DNA from 3 places in the Streptomyces sp. NBC_00984 genome. Region 1 is predicted to be linked to each of the others. Evidence: riboswitches for the same ligand, from Rfam matches in the RefSeq annotation. Region 1 holds a riboswitch; each other region holds the start of a gene.
What was found. A riboswitch is a leader RNA that binds a small molecule or an ion and turns the genes downstream of it on or off. The one in region 1 is predicted to bind cobalamin.

Region 1 (6,236 bases):
TGGGCATGAACAAGGCGGCCTCGGCCGGCGCCCGGGGTCATCGGCGGCCTCCGGGGGCTCCGGGCGCTCCGGGTGCTCCGGGTGCTCCGGGTGCGATGAAGGGAAGCCCCGGCGGCGCGCCCGACTCTATGAGCCGCAGCAACGCGTCGGTGTCCGCGTGCTCTTCGACGAGATCGCCGAGGCGGTCGAGCTGCTCCTCGCGCAGCGCCGCGAACCCGGTGTCGGGAGCGGGGACGAAGCGCCGGCCGGCGGCCCGCGCGACCTCGGTCAGGAAGCGGCGGCGGAATTCGTCGCTCTCCAGCGAACCGTGCCAGTGGGTGCCCCACACGGCGCCGACCCGGCAACCGTCCAGGAACGCCTCTCCGCCGCGTACGTCCGCCACGCCGTGGTGGATCTCGTACCCCTCGACCGGCGCGCCGAGCGCCTCGCCGACGGGCCGGGCCAGGGTCTTCTCGCGGTCGAAGCGGATGCGTACGGGGAGGAGGCCGAGGCCCTCGACCAGCCCGGCCCGGGACTCGACCTCGTCCTCGATGTGCTCGCCGAGGAGCTGGAATCCGCCGCAGATGCCGAGGACCGGCCGGCCCTCGGCCGCGCGCCGCGCCAGCGCGTCGGCGAGGCCGCGCTCGCGCAGCCAGGCCAGCGCCTTCACGGTGCCGCGGGTGCCCGGCACGACGACGAGGTCGGCGTCGGACAGCTCCTCGGCGCGGTCCACGAACCTGACGACGACGCCGGGCTCGGCGGCCAGCGCGTCCACGTCGGTGAAGTTCGACATCAGGGGCACCGCGCACACCGCGACGCGCAGCACGTCCTCGCCGTGCGGCGGTGCGACGACCGACTCGCGCACGGCTCCGCGCAACGAGACCCGCAGACCGTCCTCCTCGTCGATGCCGAGGCCGTGGGCGAAGGGCAGCACGCCGTACGTCGGCCGCCCGGTGAGGTCCCGCAGCATCTCCAGACCCGGCTCCAGCAGCGACACGTCGCCGCGGAACTTGTTGACGAGATAGCCGGCGATCAGCGACTGGTCCTCCGCGGCGAGCAGCGCCGTCGTACCGAAGAACGAGGCGAAGACACCGCCGCGGTCGATGTCGCCGACGACCACCACCGGGAAGCGCGCCGCCCGTGCGATGCCCATGTTCACGATGTCCGTGCGCCGCAGATTGATCTCGGCCGGGCTGCCCGCCCCCTCGCAGATCACCGCGTCGTACGTGCCCCGGAGCTGCTCCAGGCAGTCCACGACCGTGGAGAGGAGCGCTTCCTGCCTGCCCCCGTGGTAGCCGCGCGCGCTCATCTCGCCGACCGGCTTCCCCATCAGGACGACCTGGCTGGAGCGGTCGCTGCCGGGCTTGAGCAGGACCGGGTTCATCAGCGCGGTCGGCTCGACGCGGGCGGCCTGGGCCTGCATGGCCTGGGCGCGCCCGATCTCGGCACCTTCGCGGGTGACGAACGAGTTCAGCGACATGTTCTGCGCCTTGAAGGGCGCCACCTTCACGCCCCGGCGCACGAGCCAGCGGCAGATGCCTGCCGTCACGACGCTCTTGCCCGCGTCGGAAGTGGTTCCGGCGACCAGCAGTCCGCCGCTCATGTGCTTCTCCGTCCTGCGCTGCGAGGTGCTGCCGTCCGGCGCCCCGCGATCCGTCGTGCGGCGAGGGCCGCGCCGATCCGTCCCGCCACGCACACGCCGAGGGCCAGCGCGCCCACCCGGCGCGACAGCCGGACCGCGCGCTCGATGTCCTCGGTCTCCACGGCCCGGCCCGTCTCCCCGTTGAGCACGGGGCGGTGCTCGACCCGGCCGCCGTACGCGAGGGTTCCGCCGAGGCGTACGCCGAGCGCTCCCGCGAACGAGGCCTCCACCGGGCCCGCGTTGGGGCTCGGGTGCTTGGCGGCATCGGCCCGCCAGGCGCGGACCGCTCCGCCCGGCCGCCCCCCGGCGGCCACGGCGAGCAGGGCCGTGAGCCGGGCGCCGGGCCAGCCCGCGAGGTCGTCGAGGCGGGCCGAGGCCCAGCCGTAGCGCCGGTGGCGGGGCGACTTGTGACCGACCATCGCGTCGAGGGTGTTGGCGGCCCGGAAGCCGGCCAGCCCGGGGACCCCGGCCAGCGCGCCCCACACCAGGGCGCCGACCACGGCGTCCGAGGTGTTCTCCGCCACGGACTCCACCACGGCGCGGGCGATCTGCGGCCCGTCCAGGGACTGCGGGTCGCGCCCGCACAGATGCGGCAGCCGCTCGCGGGCCAGGTCGAGGTCACCGGCCGCCAGGGCGCCGCCGATGGCCCGCGCCTCGCGCCCCAGGGACGTACCGCCGACGACGGACCAGGTGACGGCCGCGGTCAGCGCGACGGAGGCGGCGGGGCTGCGGCGTACGGCGCGGGTGATCAGCGCGGCACCACCTGCGGCGCCTCCGGCGCAGACGAGGGTGTGCAGCGCGCCCCACCCGCGGTGGTCGCGCCACAGACGGCGTTCGACGCCCGCCGCGGCCCGCCCGAAGGCGGCGACCGGGTGTCCCCTGCGGGGGTCACCGAGCAGCAGATCGCCGATCAGACCGGCCGTGGCGCCGTACGCGAAGATGCGGTCGGCTCGCACGGCTCAACCGGCCGTCGCGCCTCGGAGGACCTTCGTACAGGCGGCTCTCGTCGAGAGCGCCGGAACAGCGGACGCAGGGCGGCCAGGCATGGCGATATGTCCTCACTCAGGGTCCGCGCCCTGGTTCGACGTGACCGGCGACGAGAGTCTCCTGGCTCCCGGATCCGCGGTTCCCCCGGCCTTCCAGCCCGCTCGCGCGTGCCGTGACTTCCGGTGTGGGGGACCGCTCCCCGGTGACAGTGGCGGGACCGCGCCGGATTCGCACCGGCTTCCTCTGCTGTCGCCGTAATTGGCTCCGGCAGTCCACCACGCTCTGCGAACGCCCGTCAACCTGCCGTTGACCTGCGACGGCGCAGTGTGCTGAGACCCACATCGGGCCGGACACCTCTGGTGTCCGGCCCGATGGGAGGGCGTGCGCGGGAGTGGCTCAGGCGACGATCAGATAGATGCCGTACGCGACGGCCGCCGCGCACAGCGTGAAGCAGACGTACGCGCCGGCGCGGGCCAGCAGCAGCGAGCCGCCGGAGCCGCCCTGCGCCGCCGGTTCCGGCTGCTTGGAGAGGCCGACGATGCCCAGGGTGAAGAGGCCCACCAGCGCGACGGTGACAACGAGGGAGACGCCGAATACGGAGCCGAGGGCTGCCCAGTCGATGTTCATGCTGAATCCTTAGACGGCCGGGTCAGACGGTGGCGGGTCGCGCCGGGTCCTGGGTGGTTCCGGCCGGGGCCGGAATGGTGGTCATGAGGTTCTGGGCCGTCGCCTGGGCCGCGGTGGGCGGCGGGCTGACGGCGGCGATGGCCGTGGTGACGACACCCGCGGGCTCGATGTCGACGTCCGCCGGCGCGACATCGTCGTGGCCGACCGGCTTGCGGCGCGACACCAGCCAGATCGCACCGGAGCCCGCGACCAGCAGCACCGCGACGACCACGACGCCCCAGGTGCCCTGCTTGGTGAGGAGTTCCGCGCCCGCGCCGACCAGACCCGCGGCCGGCAGGGTCAGACCCCAGGCGACGAACATCCGGGTGGCGGTGGACCAGCGGACCACACCGCCCTGGCGGCCGAGGCCCGCGCCCATCACGGCGCCGGAGCAGGACTGGGTGGTGGAGAGGGAGAAGCCGAGGTGCGAGGAGGCCAGGATGACGGTGGCCGCGCTGGTCTGGGCGGCGAAGCCCTGCGGCGGCCTGAGGTCGGTGAGGCCGCTGCCCATGGTGCGGATGATGCGCCAGCCGCCCAGGTAGGTGCCGAGCGCGATGGCCGTACCGGCGCAGACGATGACCCAGACCGGCGGGTTGGCGCCCGGGTGCAGGACGCCGCCGGTGACCAGGGCCAGGGTGATGATGCCCATGGTCTTCTGCGCGTCGTTGGTGCCGTGGGCGAGGGAGACCAGTCCGGCCGAGGCGATCTGGCCCGCGCGGTAACCCTTGGCGGTGGCCTTCTCCTGGGCGTCGTTGCGGACCTTCCCGCCGATCCGGTACGTCAGCCTGGTGGCCAGCAGCGCGGCCAGACCGGCGACGATCGGGGCGGCGAGGGCGGGCAGCAGCACCTTGGTGACGACGGTGCCGCCGTTGACGGACGACCAGCCCGCCGACATCACGGCCGCGCCGATCAGACCGCCGAACAGGGCGTGCGAGGAGCTGGACGGCAGTCCGACCAGCCAGGTCAGCAGATTCCACAGAATGGCGCCGACGAGTGCCGCGAAGATGACTTCTGTTCGCAGCCCGTCCTCGTTGATGATCCCGCCGGAGATCGTCTTGGCGACCTCCACCGACAGGAACGCGCCGACGAGATTGAGAACGGCGGACATGGCCACCGCTGTCTTCGGTCTGAGTGCACCGGTCGAGATGGTCGTCGCCATCGCGTTCGCGGTGTCGTGGAAACCGTTCGTGAAATCGAACACTAGAGCTGTCACGATCACAATCGCGAGTAGCAGCGTGATGTGTTCCATTTACCCAGGCAATCGTTCGACGTCATTGGCATGTGGACCGTAGGCAACCTGGGTGAACGGAAGATGAACTGGGCAGGGCGTTGGGGTGTTCCAAACCGGAGTGTGAGCATTCCGCTTGTGTCCGGGCGAGGCGTGGCCCGGTTTTCCGGCGGGGCGCGGCTGTGGCCGATCGCATACCCGTTCGCCTCCGGGGCTGACAGGATCGGCGTATGAGCGAGCAGCAGCGGGACGCGATCGGACGCGCCTGGGACGGTGTCGTCACCACCGCCCGGCGGACGGCGGCCGAGGGCCTCGTCGTCGGGACCTCGGGAAACGTGTCGGCACGGGTCGGCGACACCATCCTGGTCACGCCGAGCGGAGTGCCGTACGACCGGCTGGGCCCCGAGGACGCAGTCGGCGTCGATCCGGAAGGCAACCGCGTACTCGGCGAACTGGCCCCGACCAGCGAACTGCCGCTCCACCTCGCCGTCTACCGGAACACCGACGCGGCCGCCGTCGTGCACACCCACGCGGTGCACGCCACGGCCGTCTCCACACTGGTCCCCGAGGTCCCGTCGATCCACTACGCCGCCGCCGTGCTGGGCGGCCCCGTCCGCGTCGCGGCCTACGCGCGCTACGGCACCGCGGAACTGGCCGAGAACATGCTCGCCGCCCTGCGAGGGCGTACGGGCTGTCTGCTCCAGAACCACGGAACCGTCACCTACGGAGCCACTTTGGACGAGGCGTACGACCGGACCGCCCAGCTGGAATGGCTCTGCCGGCTCTGGCTCACCGCGAGCTCCGTCCCCGGACACACTCCGAACCTGCTCTCGCCGGAGCAGCTGCGCGATGTGCAGGAGGCGCTCAAGGGGTACGGACAGCCGGGCCGACCCGGCCCGGCTGTCCGTACGCCGCGCCCTGTCCGGCCCTGATCCGCCGGACAGCCCCCGTCCGCTGGCAGGGTCCCGCACCCCCCACGACACTGGAGCAGTGCGCCCGGCAACAGTTACGGCAGCAGCCGTCACCACGATCCTCGGCGTCGGTGCGGCAGCGGTCGCGGCCGGCCGGTTCGCCAGCGACGCCGCCCTCAGGGCGCCGTCCGGACGACCGCTCCCCGCCGACCGCAGACTCACCGTGCACGCCACGGCGGCCGGGCAGGTCACCCTGACCCGCTCCTTCACCGCCCTGCGGCCCGGCATGTACGGACTGGTGAGCAAGGACGTCCATGCCGTGGTCGGCCCGGTGATCGAGCACGCCCACCACGCCCCCGACACCGTCGTCCGCAGACTGGAACGCGTCGACCGCGGCAGCCTGGAGACCGGCGCCAAGGTCCGCGTCACCCCGCAGCTGCACAGCGGCGACCCGTTCTCGGCGCTCGGCCTCCACCACCGGGAGGTCGAGATCCCCGGCGAACTCGGCACCCTGCCCGCCTGGTTCCTGCCCGGCCCCCGCGACACCTGGGTCATCACGGTGCACGGCCTCGGCACCACCAGGGAACACCCCATGAACGTCATGAGGTTCCTGCACGACCTGCGCCTGCCCGTGCTCGACCTGGCCTACCGCGGCGACGCCGGAGCCCCGCGTTCCCCCGACGGCCTCGCCCATCTCGGCGAATCCGAATGGCGCGACCTGGACGCCGCGATCCGCTTCGCCGTGCGGTACGGAGCCGAGAAGGTCGTCCTGCACGGCTGGTCCACCGGCGCCTCGATGGCGCTGCACGCGGCCGTCAACTCC
Region 2 (6,236 bases), 620 kb from region 1:
CCGAGGTGAGTGAGACCGGTGGGGTCGTTGGTGCCGCCGACGAAGCCCCGGGTTCCGAACGCGGTGGACTGCGCGGTGCGGAGCTGCCCGAAGGGCAGTTGCTTGCGGCGCGTCAGGGCGAGCGTTCCGACCGCGATGGCGGACATCGCGGTGCCCTGGTGGTCGCCGATGAGGTACGAAGTGGTGGCCCCGGCGCGGACGGCCACGGTCTCGCCGTTGTGCGTGTAGGAGCGGGTGCCGGTCTTGGTGCCGTTGGCGGCGACGGTGCCGGCTGGGCTTCCAGACGTTGAGCTGATCCCGGCAGCGCGGAAACATAGAGCCGGCCCGTACCGGATTCGTTCCGGTACGGGCCGACTTCACGTGTTTCATTCGCGTTCGCAGGGAGAACCGTCGCCTAATCCTCCGGCGGGAAGACGACTTCCCCCGAGTCGGTCAGTGTGATCGTGATCGCCTCGACCGGGCACCCCTCCGCGGCCGTGAGGACCTTCTCGTCGGCGTCGGTCTCCGGGGCCGACGGGCGGGACTGGCGGGCGGTGTCCAGGGCGAAGGCGCCCGGCGCGTGGTTCACGCACATCCCGGAGCCGATGCAGACCCCCCGGTCGACCTCGACGGCCCAGCGGTCCCCCATCATTCCCCCTCGTATCCGGCCGGCAGGTGGATCATCTTGTGCTCGAAGTACTCGCCGTACCCCTCGGGGCCGAACTCCCGCCCCAGACCTGAGTTCTTGTACCCGCCGAACGGGCCGAGCATGTCGAGGCTGAAGGTGTTCACGCTGTACGTGCCCGTCCTGACCCGGCGGGCGATGTCGATGCCGCGTTCGGTGTCGGCGGTCCAGACGCTGCCGCTGAGGCCGTACTCGGAGTCGTTGGCGATCCGCACCGCCTCGTCCTCGTCGCCGTACGGCAGCAGGCAGATGACGGGGCCGAAGATCTCCTCGCGGGCGATGCGCATGGAGTTGTCGACGTCCCCGAAGAGGGTCGGTTCGACGTACCAGCCCCGCTCCTGGGAGGCCGGACGGCCGCCGCCGGTGAGGATCTTGGCGCCCTCGTCCTGCCCGATCCGGATGTAGTCGAGCGAGCGCCGCTGCTGGCGCTGCGCGACGAGGGGGCCGAGTTCGGTGGCGGGGTCGAGCGGATCGCCGACCTTCAGCGCACCGGCCGCGGCGGCGAACGCCTCGGACGTCTCGTCGTAGCGGGAGCGCGGGACGAGGATGCGGGTCTGGGCCACGCACGCCTGGCCGTTGATCATCCAGGCGAAGGGGACGATGCCCGCGACGGCGGCGTCCAGATCGGCGTCCGGGAGGATGACGGCGGCGGACTTGCCGCCCAGCTCCAGGGTGACCCGGGTGAGGTTGCGCGAGGCGACCTCCATCACCCGGCGCCCGGCGGCCACGGACCCGGTGAACGACACCTTGTCGACACCGGGATGCCCGACCAGGTACTCGCTGACCTCGCGGTCGGCCGGAAGGATCGACAGCACCCCCTCCGGCAGCCCGGCCTCGGCGGCGATCTCGCCCAGGATGTAGGCGTCCAGCGGCGATTCGGGCGAGACCTTGAGCACGGCGGAGCAGCCGGCCAGCAGCGCGGGCGCGAGCTTGGCGGCGGCGGTGAACTGCGGAACGTTCCACGGCACCACGGCCGCGACCACCCCGACCGGCTCCCGGCGCACCAGCAACGGCCCGAGCGCCCCGGCCCGCCGCTCCTCGTACGGGAACTCGCGGGCGACGGTGATCGCCGAGTCCCACACCATCATCGCGGCGAGCGCCTGCACCATGATGCTCGACGTGTACGGGGTGCCGTTCTCCGAGCTGATGACCCGGGCGATCTCCTCGTACCGCACGGCGAACCCGTCCTTGATCCGGGTGACCACCGCGATCCGTTCGTCCGGGCTCATCCGCGCCCAGGGCCCCTCGTCGAACGCCCGCCGCCCGGCGGCGACGGCACGGTCCACGTCCGCCTCGCAGGCGTGCGGCACCCGGCCGATGACCTGTTCGGTGTGCGGCGAGACGACCTCGATCGTGTCCCGGCCCAGCGGATCGACCAACTCCCCGCCGATGAACAGTTTTCCGTGTTCGACAAGCTCGGTCATGGCTGCTGCCTCCCGCGGCCCGGCGCGTTGCCCGACTCAGTATCCGACTCGGCATCTGACTCTGTGTCAGAACTGATACCAGTTCCAGTTCCAGGAGTCCACGGCCGCGACAGCACCCCGGACGAGATGGTCAACCAGGGCTACTACTGGAACAAGTTCTCGTTACAGTGGGGGCGACGCACCGGAGCCGCGAAGCCGTACGCCGTCCAGAGAGATGGGGACCTCATGACGCAGGTGACCGACCACGGCGGGGGCGTGCACAGCATCAAGGTGCCCATCCCGGACAATCCGCTCGGCCATACCCTCGTGCACGTCCTGGACACCGATCGGGGACCGGTCCTGATCGACACCGGGTGGGACGATCCCGAGGCCTGGGACACGCTCGGTGCCGGGCTCGCCGCCGTCGGTACGGAGATGGCCGACATCCACGGGGTGGTCATCACCCACCACCATCCCGACCACCACGGGCTCTCCGGCCAGGTGCGCGAGGCTTCCGGGGCCTGGATCGCCATGCACGCGGCGGACACCGCGATCGTGCGACGTACCCGGGAGTCCCGGCCCGGTACCTGGCTGACGTATCTCGCGGCCAAGCTCGCCGCGGTCGGTGCGCCCGAGGAGCACCTCGCGCCGTTGCGGGCCGCCGCGGCCGGCGGGGGGCGGATGCGTACCTTGCCGGGATTGCGGGCCGCGCTGCCGGACCGGGAGATCGTGCCCGGTGAGCTGCTCGGTCTGGCGGGGCGCAGGCTGCGGGCGATCTGGACGCCGGGGCACACGCCGGGGCATGTGTGCCTGCACCTGGAGGAGGAGCATCCGGGGAATCTGCCGGGCCGGGGGCGGCTCTTCTCGGGGGATCACCTGCTGCCGGGGATCAGTCCGCACATCGGGCTGTACGAGGACCCGGACGACGCGACGGTCACCGACCCGCTCGGCGACTACCTCGACTCGCTGGAGCGCATCGGCCGGCTCGGGGCCGCCGAGGTGCTGCCCGCGCATCAGTACGCCTTCACCGACGCGGCGGGACGCGTACGGGAGCTCCTCGGCCATCACGAGGAGCGGCTGACCGGGCTGCTGGGACTGCTGGCCGAGCCGCTGACGCCGTGGGAGCTGGCCGAGCGGATGGAGTGGAACCGGCCCTGGGCGCAGATCCCGCACGGCTCCCGGAACATCGCCGTCTCGGAGGCCGAGGCGCATCTGCGGCGGCTGGTGAAGCTCGGGCGCGCGGAGGCGGTGCCGGGGAGCGAGCCGGTGACATATATCGCAGTGTGAGGCGGGGCGGGCATCGCAGTGTGAGGCAGGCCGCCCCGCGGGGCTCATCTCAATGGCAGGGCCTCACTGACCCACCCGTCCGTCGATGCACTCGCGCAGCAGGTCGGCCTGCCCGCAGTGCCGGGCGTACTCCTCGATCCTGTGCACCAGCAGCTCCCGGACGGAGATCTTGTCCTTCCCCAGCCGCTCGCCGAGGTCCGGGTGCCCGGCCAGCGCGGCGTCGGTCGCGGCCTGCTCGCGCTGCAGATCGGCGTACGCGGCGTCGACCACGGCCTGCTCGGCGACGGCTCCGTCGAAGTCCGCGTCCCGCTTGCCGTACAGCTTCGGCAGCGGTTCACCGTCGGTGATCCAGTTGCGCCAGTCCCGTTCCACCTCGGCGAGGTGGCGCAGGAGGCCGAGCAGCGACAGCGTCGACGGCGGGACCGACCGGCGGGCCAGCTGCTCCGCGTCCAGGCCGTCGCACTTCATCCGCAGGGTCAGCCGGTAGTCGGTCAGATACTCCGCGAGCGTCGCGAGCTCGCCCTCCGGGCTCGTGCCCTCCTTGCTGCGGGGGTCGTCGTCCGGGTCCGCCCACATGTCGGGGTAGACGGTCGCCTGGGTCCAGCGTGCGGGTTGATCACTCATGCGGGACATGGTCGTCCGTTCGGGGCCGAACTCGCCAGTGGGTTTCCCCCGTTGCCCGCCAGTGGGTATTCCGCGTTGCCGGCGAGCCGAAGCCGCCCCGGGCCCGGCCGGGCCCGCCCGGTAGAGTGTGCGGGTCGTCATCATGCCCGTTCAGGGGGAAGCCGGTGCGAATCCGGCACTGACCACGCAGCCGTGAGCCGTCGTCGCAGACGGTGAGTCGGAATGCCCTGTCCGCGGTCGTGACCGGCTCGGACCACCGGACCCGCCGGTGGTCGGCACCGTCGAGGTATACGGAGCCGGAGCCTGGTGCCTGAGCGTGCCTGTGCCCGGTTCACCCCGCAGGAGAGGCCCCGCCCGCCATGACCGTACGCCGCAGCGCAGCAACGCTCGCCGCCACCGCCGCCGTGCTCTGCGCGGCCGCAGCGCCGGTCGCGGTCGCAGCGCCGTCCCCCTCGCCGTCCGCCGCACTGCCCGCCGGGCTGTACGGCACGAAGGACCCCACCTACGACGGGGTGTGGCGGCAGTCGCTGGCCTTCCTCGCCCAGCGGCTCGAAGGCGTCACACCGGCCGCGAAGTCGGTGGACTGGCTGATCTCCCAGCAGTGCGCCGACGGCTCCTACGCCGCGTTCCGGCCCGATGTCTCCAAGCCGTGCGACGCGAAGACGATGCGGGACACCAATGCCACCGCGGCCGCCACCCAGGCGCTGGTCGAGGTCGGCGGGCACCGGGAGACCGTGAACAACTCGGTGCGCTGGCTGAAGTCCGTGCAGAACGAGGACGGCGGCTGGGGCTACACCGCGGGCGCGCCCAGCGACGCCAACTCCACTTCCCTGGTGATCGGCGCCCTCGCCCGGCAGGGGCAGCGGCTCGCGGACATCACGACCCCCGGCGGCAAGACCCCGTACGACCCGCTGCTCGCGCTCGCGATCCCGTGCGGGGGCAAGGACGGCGGCGCCTTCGCCTACCAGCCCGACAAGAAGGGGAAGCTCGTCGCGAACGCGGACGCCACCGCGGCCGCCGTGCTCGGCGCGATGGGCAAGGCACTGGCCGTCGGGAACAACGCCGCGGGCAAGGCGCCCAGCTGCCACCCCGGTTCCGGCCTCACGCCCGAGCAGGCCGCCCAGAACGGCGCCCACTACCTCACCGGTGCCCTCGCCGGGAACGGCCACCTGAACCAGGCGCCGATGCCGGGTGCCACCGACTCCACCCCGCAGCCCGACTTCGGCAACACCGCGGACGCGGTCGTCGCGCTGTCCGCGGCCGGTCACCAGGACAAGGCGGCCGGGGCGCTCGGCTGGCTGAAGAAGAACTCCGCGGACTGGGCCGCCCAGAACGGCCCCGCCGCCTACGCCCAGCTGATCCTGGCCGCCCACTCGACCGGCGACAACGCCCGGGACTTCGGCGGCGTCGACCTGGTCGCCCGGCTGAACGCGGCCGGCCCCGCGCCCGCCGCCGTCGTGACGCCCGACCCGTCCGCCGACACCGGGTACGAGGCCACCGAGAAGGACCAGGTCCACAGCGGCGACGACGTGATCGGGGGCGTGTGGTGGTACATCGGCATCGCCCTCGTCCTCGCGGCAATCGCGTTCTTCCTGATCAGCGGTCGCCGGAAGAACAGGCAGCTGTGAGGCGCACGGGAAGGGCCACCGCGCTGCTGGTGGTCCTGGGCGCCGTCCTGGCCGTGCTCGGCGCGGGTCCGGCCCAGGCGGCCGGCTACCGGTACTGGTCGTTCTGGGAAGGCTCCGGCTCCGGCTGGACGTACGCCACCCAGGGCCCGTCCCTGGTCCGGCCCGACGACGGGACGGTGCAGGGTTTCCGGTTCTCGGTGAGCGAGGACTCCCAGGACTCGGCGAAGCCGCGCCGTGCCCCCGCCTTCACGAAGATCTGCGCGGACACCCCGGCCGAGGACGGCACCAAGAGGATCGCGCTCGTCATCGACCCGGGCACGACCGCGGACGCCCCGGCCGGTGAGACACCGCCCGCGCTGCGCACCGCGTGCGCGCGGGTCGACCCCGACGCGAGCGCCGCGGAGGCGCTCGCCTCGGTGGCCAAGCCCTTGCGGTACAGCAGCGACGCGATGCTCTGCGCGATCACCGGCTACCCGGTCTCCGGCTGCGGCGAACAGGTCTCCGGCGACGGGCACGGCACGCCTGCCGCGTCCGCCTCCGCCTCACCGGCCGGATCCGCGGCCGCCACCGGCTCGGGCGGCTCCGGCGGCCCGTCCGCCGGGGTGCTCGTCGGTGTCGGCGCCGTTCTCC
Region 3 (6,236 bases), 6.0 Mb from region 1:
CTCCTTCTGCGCCGCGCCATTGTCACCGTAGTCGTTGATCACGATCACCTCGGGGTCACGGTCGACCACGGTCTCCCAGCCCACGGTCACCCAGCTGTCCTTGAGGTCCTTCATGACGTGATCGCCACCGGCCTTGGTGATGATGTCGTGCGGCCCCGCGAAAGCACCGGAGGTCAGCGGCTTGTCCCGCCCGTCGTCGTACAGGAAGACCCGCGGGCGGTCGGTACCCTTCGGCGCCTTCGCCTGCGCTTCCGCCACCTGCTTCCGGAACATCGCGACGAGGGCCTCCGCACGGTCCTCCACATCGAATATCTTTCCCAGGTTCCGCAGATCGGTGTAGAGCGCGTCGAGCGGTGCCATCACCCCGCGCGCTTTCCCCTTGCCGTTGCGGCACGACTCGCTCAGCAGATACGACCCGATGCCCACTTTCCGGAGTTCGGCAGGAGTGAACCCGTCCCCCTCGCTGAATCCGTAGTTCCATCCGGCGAAGACCAGATCGGCACGGGCGTCGAGGACCAGTTCCTTGTTGATCCTCTCCTTGGAGAGCCACTTGGCCTTCCGGTATCCGTCCTTCCAGGGAACGGACGTGAGGTCGCCCTTGTCCTCGGGCATCACATATCCCGCCATGTGGTCCTCGAGTTCGAGCGCGAACATGATCTCGGTGATGCCGACGTCATTGGTGACCACGCGCTGCGGGGCCTTGTCGTAGGTCTTCTTCTGGCCGCAGTTCTCGACGGTCACCGGATAGTGGCCGGTGCTTTTCCGAGCGCTGTCCTTCTCTCCTTGGTCCGAGGGCATTTCCGCACCGCAACCGGTGAGGACCAGGGCGGCGGCGATCACGATCGCGGCGGGGCGTACGAGGTTGTGCATGGCGGCGGTGACTCCTCAGGAATCGGGTCGAGCGGGGCGAAGACGGTCGAAGAGCAGCTGTACGGCGCCGGTCTCCGGATGCGGGACGCGGTGTGCCCGTACGCCGAAGACCTCGGCCAGCAGGCCGGGGGTGAGCACGTCGTGCGGAGCGCCGGAGGCGACGATCCGTCCGCCGTCGATGACATGGAGCAGATCGCAGTGGAGTGCGGCGAGGTTGAGGTCGTGCAGCGCGGTGAGGACGGTCAGCCCGCTGTCGCGCACCAGCGCCAGCACTTCCAGCTGCTGTGCGATGTCGAGGTGGTTGGTCGGCTCGTCGAGCACCAGCAGCCGGGGCTGCTGAGCCAGCGCGCGGGCGATCAGCACCCGCTGCTTCTCGCCGCCGGAAAGAGTGAGGAAGCCGCGGTCGGCGAGGTGGTCGGCGCCCACTCCCGCCAGCGCGGCCCCGCACGCCTGCCGGTCCTCGTCGGTGGTACGTCCCATCGACGACTGGTGCGGCAGCCGCCCCATCTCCACGACCTCGGCGACCGTGAAATCGAATTCGGTGGCCGCCTCCTGGGGAAGTGCGGCCAGCCGGCGCGCGCTTTCGCGCGCGCTCATGGCGTACAGATCCTCGCCGCCGAGCCGCACCGTGCCGCCCGAGGGACGCAGAGCCCGGTAGACACAACGCAACAGGGTGGATTTGCCACTGCCGTTGGGCCCGACCAGACCGACGAGCTGCCCCTCCCCCGCTCCCAGTGTGGCCTCCTCCACCAGCCGTGCGCCGGCGATCTCGACCGTCAGAGCATCGATGTCGATCCGCATCAGGCGCCTCCGAACGTGTAGGAGCGGCGGCGCATCAGGAGTACGAAGCACGGCACGCCGATGACCGCGGTCAGCACGCCCACCGGCAGTTCGGCAGGCGCGAGCACCACGCGGGAGAGGATGTCCACCCAGATCAACAGGACAGCACCCACCAGTGGTGCGACGGCCAGCAGCCGGCGGTGGTCCGCGCCGACGAGCATCCGTACGGCGTGCGGGACCATCAGTCCGACGAAGCCGATCGCACCGCTGACCGCGACCACCGCCCCCGTGACGGCCGCGGAGACCAGGAAAAGTTCCTTGCGCAGCCGCCCCGCGTCCACCCCCAGCGCGGCAGCGGTCTCGTCGCCCATGGCCAGGGCGTTCAGCCGACGCGCCGACCAGGCGAGGTGGGCGAGACCGCCGAGCACGGCCCCCGCGGCAATCGGTACGGAGGCCCAGTCGGCTCCGCCGAGGCTGCCGAGCATCCACATCATCGCGGAGCGGGCGGCTTCACCGCGCTCGGCCGCGAACACCATGAACGTGGTGACGGCCGAGAAGCCGTAGTACATCGCGGTGCCCGTCAGGACGAGCCGCAGCGGGGTCAGACCACGAGCGGTGCGTGCGATGGCGTACACCAGCATCATGGCGAGGAGCGCGGAAAGGAACGACGCCGTGGACAGCGCCCAGATGCCCAGCGTGCCGAAGGCTCCGAAGATGAGCACGGCATTGGCACCGACCGCCGCGCCCGAGGAGATGCCGAGGACGAACGGGTCGGCAAGGGCGTTGCGGACCATGGCCTGCACGGCGACGCCGATGGCCGAGAGTCCGGCCCCGACGACCGCGGCCAGCACGGCTCGCGGAAAGCGCAGTTCCCAGACGATGGTGTACGCGGGCACCTGGTCAGGGGCTATTCGGCCGCCCGTCAGCCCGGCCCACAGACAACACAGCACTTCGCTCCAGGAGAGCCCCGACGCCCCGATGCCCGCCCCGCAGACGAGGGAGACCGGGAGCACGGCGCACAGGACGGGAAGGAGCAGCGACAGCGACACGCGCCGGGGCGGCGCGGGCCCGGCTCCGGCACGGGCCGTGCGCGAGGGCACGGCAGGCTTACGGACGAGGGGTGTGGCCACGGGCGGATCGCTTTCGCCTCGGGCCGTGCACCTACGTGATCAAAGGAGCAGCCCGGACGCGGAGCGCCCTGCGCAGCACCACTCGCAGTCCACGGCGAATTGACAGGAGCCTTCACCACCGCGGGTAATCGGGCTCACGGGGCCATATCTCGGGCTCCGCCTACCGTTGCGGGTCAGCGCCGGATTTCGACCGGACTTCCCCCGCGGGGCACTTGCAGCTTAGCGTGCATGGGTTGACACACCGTCAGGGGGGATGGTCGGTGTGCACCGATTTGCGCACGTGCGGCCAGGTGATGGCTGGTCGACGGGGGCTGGTCCGCGGCTTCTGCTCGCGTGGCCCGCCCCGGCCGTCACCACTCTCCTGCACGGAAGAACCGGGGGGCCTCGCCCCGAGGGGAACGCGATGGCATTCCGGTCAGCGCGAGGAGATCTCGGCGAGCCAGGACTGACAGCGGCTGCCGAAGGGCTCCGCGTGCGCGGTGAGCGCAGCCCTCAGTCGGTCGGCCGACGCCGTGGCCCGGTCGATGACGTCGGCCGGGTAGGAGTATCGGACCCGGTGATCGGCAAACTCGTCCTCGTCGTCGACGAACACGCTTCCCCCGTCACGTACGCGGCAGACATCGAGGTCCAGGTCGATCATGGTGACCTCCCCGGGGTGCAACCACCGGGCCGGGGTGGTGACATCGCAGTAGGCGTCCAGCCGCGCGGGAGCCGCTTGGAACAGCGCCGTCCACCAGGCATCACGGGGAAAGAGCATGACCCTGGCCTCCCGCGTGGCATAGACAGGCCCCTCGGCACCCTTGCTGTAGACGGTGCCGACCGGCGCCCCGAGCCAGACCCCGTGCTCGTCCTCGCCCAGCCGGACCATGGAGTGGTGCCAGTGCAGGCTGCCGTCGTACTTACGGACGGAGACCAGCACCTCATCAGCATCCATGAACGCATCCATGGCCGGGACACTACAGCGATGGCCCGGCAACCGACCGGTGACCGGCAACCGCTCCGTCCGGGGTGTCCAGGACGAGGAAGGCGTTGTCGTTCTCCTGGCCGCCTCCCGTGACCCAGCCCGCGCTGCGCCAGCCCCACCAGCCGTGGGGGGCGTTGCCCTTGTCGTAGTTGGGCGCAACACGGTAGTTGGTGCCGCCTTCACCGAAGCCGCAGTGACGTGCGGTGGCCACCACCGAGCGGTTGTTACTCGTGACAACGTTGCCAGAGCGGATGTAGTCGCCCTTGCCCGGGATCGTGAAGTACAGGCGCCCCACCGTGCCCCATACGCTGGCACGGGTCTGAACTCCTGTGCCCGCCAGGGCTCTTGTCGCGGGTATGTGGACCGGCTCGCCGCCGGCCTCGGCGACCGCGCCCACGGAGGGCCGCGCCGCGGAGACGGTGTCGGGCGCGGACATCGGCACGGCCGCGCGGATCCGCGCCGGGGTCCCGTGGCCGGGCCGTACCGCTCAGCCCTGGTGCTTGCGGCGCGCGGCGGCTGCGTTGCGACCTGTCACCAGGTGTTCGTCGGCCAGCTTCCCGACCCGCGCGACATCACGCTCCGCAATCGCCTTGTAGAGGCCTTCGTGCTCCTGCGCGACGCCCTCCAGGTCGTCGTGCTGCCCCAGCAGCCAGCGCATCCTGCTGCGAAGAGTGCTCTGGAGCTCGTTCAGGAGTTCGTTGTCGGCCAGTTCGGTGACCGTCTCGTGGAAGTCGGCGGCGGCCCGGTGGGCCCGTACGGCATCCCCCTTCTCCGCCGCCTTCAGCTCGGCGTCGAGATCCGAGCGGAGCTTCTCGAGTCCCGCGCGGGTGCGCCGTTGGGCGGCGAGCCGGAAGGTCAGCGTCTCCAGGGCCGCGCGGACCTCGTCGAGGTCCTCGACGTCCGCCGGTGTGAACTCCCGTACAACGGCCCAGGTTCGCGGCCTGGGTGTCACCAGCCCCTCGGTGACCAGCGCCTTCAGGGCCTCTCGGACGGGCAGCCTGCTCACCCCGAGCTCCGCGGCGAGCTCGCGCTCGACGAGCTTGCTGCCCGGCTCACGCACACCGTCGATGATCTCGTCACGCAACTGGCGCGTGACCCGCTCCGACTCCGGCTCGAAGTCTCCAGACCCTGTCATGTCCTCAATTCTCTCATCACTCGACGTCCGTATTCGGTATGCCGTCCGCGGCACGGGATTCTCAGGCCGGTGCGTAGCCGCGCGCGCGGATCAGGTCGCGGGCGAGCCGGGAGAAAGCGCGCGCGGCGGCGCTCTCGTAGGCGCTCTCCCGGTGCAGCAAGGTGGCGACGCGGGCGGGCAGCGGAGGGTCGATGGGAATCGGCGTGAGGTGAAGGTGGTCGTCCGCGATCGCGTCGGGCAGCACGGTGGCCAGCGGGCCGGTACGCCGGACGATTTCGGTGAGGGCCTGGATGGTGTTGGCCTCCACGGAGATCGGCGGGCTGACACGATGCCGGGCGAAGTAGCCGTCGATATGGCTCCGGGTGGCGAAGTCGCTGCTGAGCAACGCGAGTTGCTGGTCGGCCAGGTCGCTCACCGGCAGTGGCCGGTCGCCCCGGTCCTCGGCACGGTCCGTGGCGACGACGAGGCTGAGGGTCTCGGTGAACAGGGCGGTCGCGGTGATGCCGGGCAGATGGGATCCCGCGAAGGCGATCCCGAGGTCGAGATCGTCGGCCAGAAGGCTCGCTTCGATGCGGTCCTGGGTCATTTCCCGCAGGTCCAGCGTGATGCCGGGGTGGCGCGCGTGCAGCGCCTCCACGAGCGGGCCGACGAGATACGCGGTGAAGGTCGGCGTCACCGCCAGCCGCAGATGCCCCCGGGAGAGGTCCGCGACGTCGAGGACGGCACGGTCGGCGGCCGCCAGTTCCCGCAGTGCCCGCCGCGCGTAGTGCACATAGGCCTCGCCCGCGTCGGTGGGGCGGACGCCGCGACCGCTTCGGTCGAGCAGCTGGACACCGACGGCCCGCTCCAGTTGCTTGATCTGCTGCGACAGTGTCGGCTGCGAGATGCGCAGCTCTTCGGCGGCGCGCGTGAAATTACCGTGTTCGGCCACCGCGATCAGATAGCGGAGGTGACGTAGTTCCGGACCCATACGCGCAGCATAACTCACACTATTGATGCGATCTATAAGGATCATGGGTAGCAAGACTTGGACACTATAGATGGAGGTCATGCATGGTGGATTTCGTCAGCCCGTCGGGCCGGCATTCACCGAAAGGAGTGACCGATGCATGACCTCACGGGCGGCCTCGTGCGTTTCCGTCGCGACGTCTTTCCCGCCAAGGCGGGGCTCTTCGCCCACCTGGCCACGACCCACCGGCCGAAGACGCTGTTCGTCGGCTGCTCCGACGCCCGCGTGGTCCCCGAACTGATCACGCAGAGCGACCCGGGCGAGCTGTTCGTCATCCGTACCGCCGGCAATCTCGTCCCCGCGTACGCATCCGGCCCGGACGGCATCGCGGCAAGCGTCGAGTACGCC

Region 2: linked by a shared signal. The riboswitch ahead of OG520_RS28245 (prenyltransferase/squalene oxidase repeat-containing protein) and the one ahead of OG520_RS30985 (cobalamin biosynthesis protein) in region 1 are both predicted to bind cobalamin.
Region 3: linked by a shared signal. The riboswitch ahead of OG520_RS03925 (FecCD family ABC transporter permease) and the one ahead of OG520_RS30985 (cobalamin biosynthesis protein) in region 1 are both predicted to bind cobalamin.

Annotation. Positions count from the first base shown of each region.
Region 1 is NZ_CP108734.1:6,930,678-6,936,913, forward strand. Features, by position in the region: gene OG520_RS30980 (cobyric acid synthase) at 38-1,582, opposite strand; gene OG520_RS30985 (cobalamin biosynthesis protein) at 1,579-2,577, opposite strand; cobalamin riboswitch at 2,722-2,853, opposite strand; gene OG520_RS30990 (hypothetical protein) at 3,005-3,235, opposite strand; gene OG520_RS30995 (anion permease) at 3,258-4,523, opposite strand; gene OG520_RS31000 (class II aldolase/adducin family protein) at 4,733-5,434, shown strand; gene OG520_RS31005 (alpha/beta hydrolase) at 5,493-6,236, shown strand, end outside.
Region 2 is NZ_CP108734.1:6,313,227-6,319,462, reverse strand. Features, by position in the region: gene OG520_RS28270 (RHS repeat-associated core domain-containing protein) at 1-206, opposite strand, end outside; gene OG520_RS28265 (ferredoxin) at 395-628, opposite strand; gene OG520_RS28260 (aldehyde dehydrogenase) at 628-2,088, opposite strand; gene OG520_RS28255 (MBL fold metallo-hydrolase) at 2,314-3,354, shown strand; gene OG520_RS28250 (DinB family protein) at 3,418-3,987, opposite strand; cobalamin riboswitch at 4,093-4,228, shown strand; gene OG520_RS28245 (prenyltransferase/squalene oxidase repeat-containing protein) at 4,338-5,606, shown strand; gene OG520_RS28240 (SCO2322 family protein) at 5,603-6,236, shown strand, end outside.
Region 3 is NZ_CP108734.1:929,688-935,923, forward strand. Features, by position in the region: gene OG520_RS03915 (ABC transporter substrate-binding protein) at 1-870, opposite strand, end outside; gene OG520_RS03920 (ABC transporter ATP-binding protein) at 886-1,671, opposite strand; gene OG520_RS03925 (FecCD family ABC transporter permease) at 1,671-2,780, opposite strand; cobalamin riboswitch at 2,882-3,027, opposite strand; gene OG520_RS03930 (DUF402 domain-containing protein) at 3,196-3,714, opposite strand; gene OG520_RS03935 (hypothetical protein) at 3,737-4,186, opposite strand; gene OG520_RS03940 (GntR family transcriptional regulator) at 4,232-4,879, opposite strand; gene cynR (transcriptional regulator CynR) at 4,941-5,849, opposite strand; gene OG520_RS03950 (carbonic anhydrase) at 5,985-6,236, shown strand, end outside.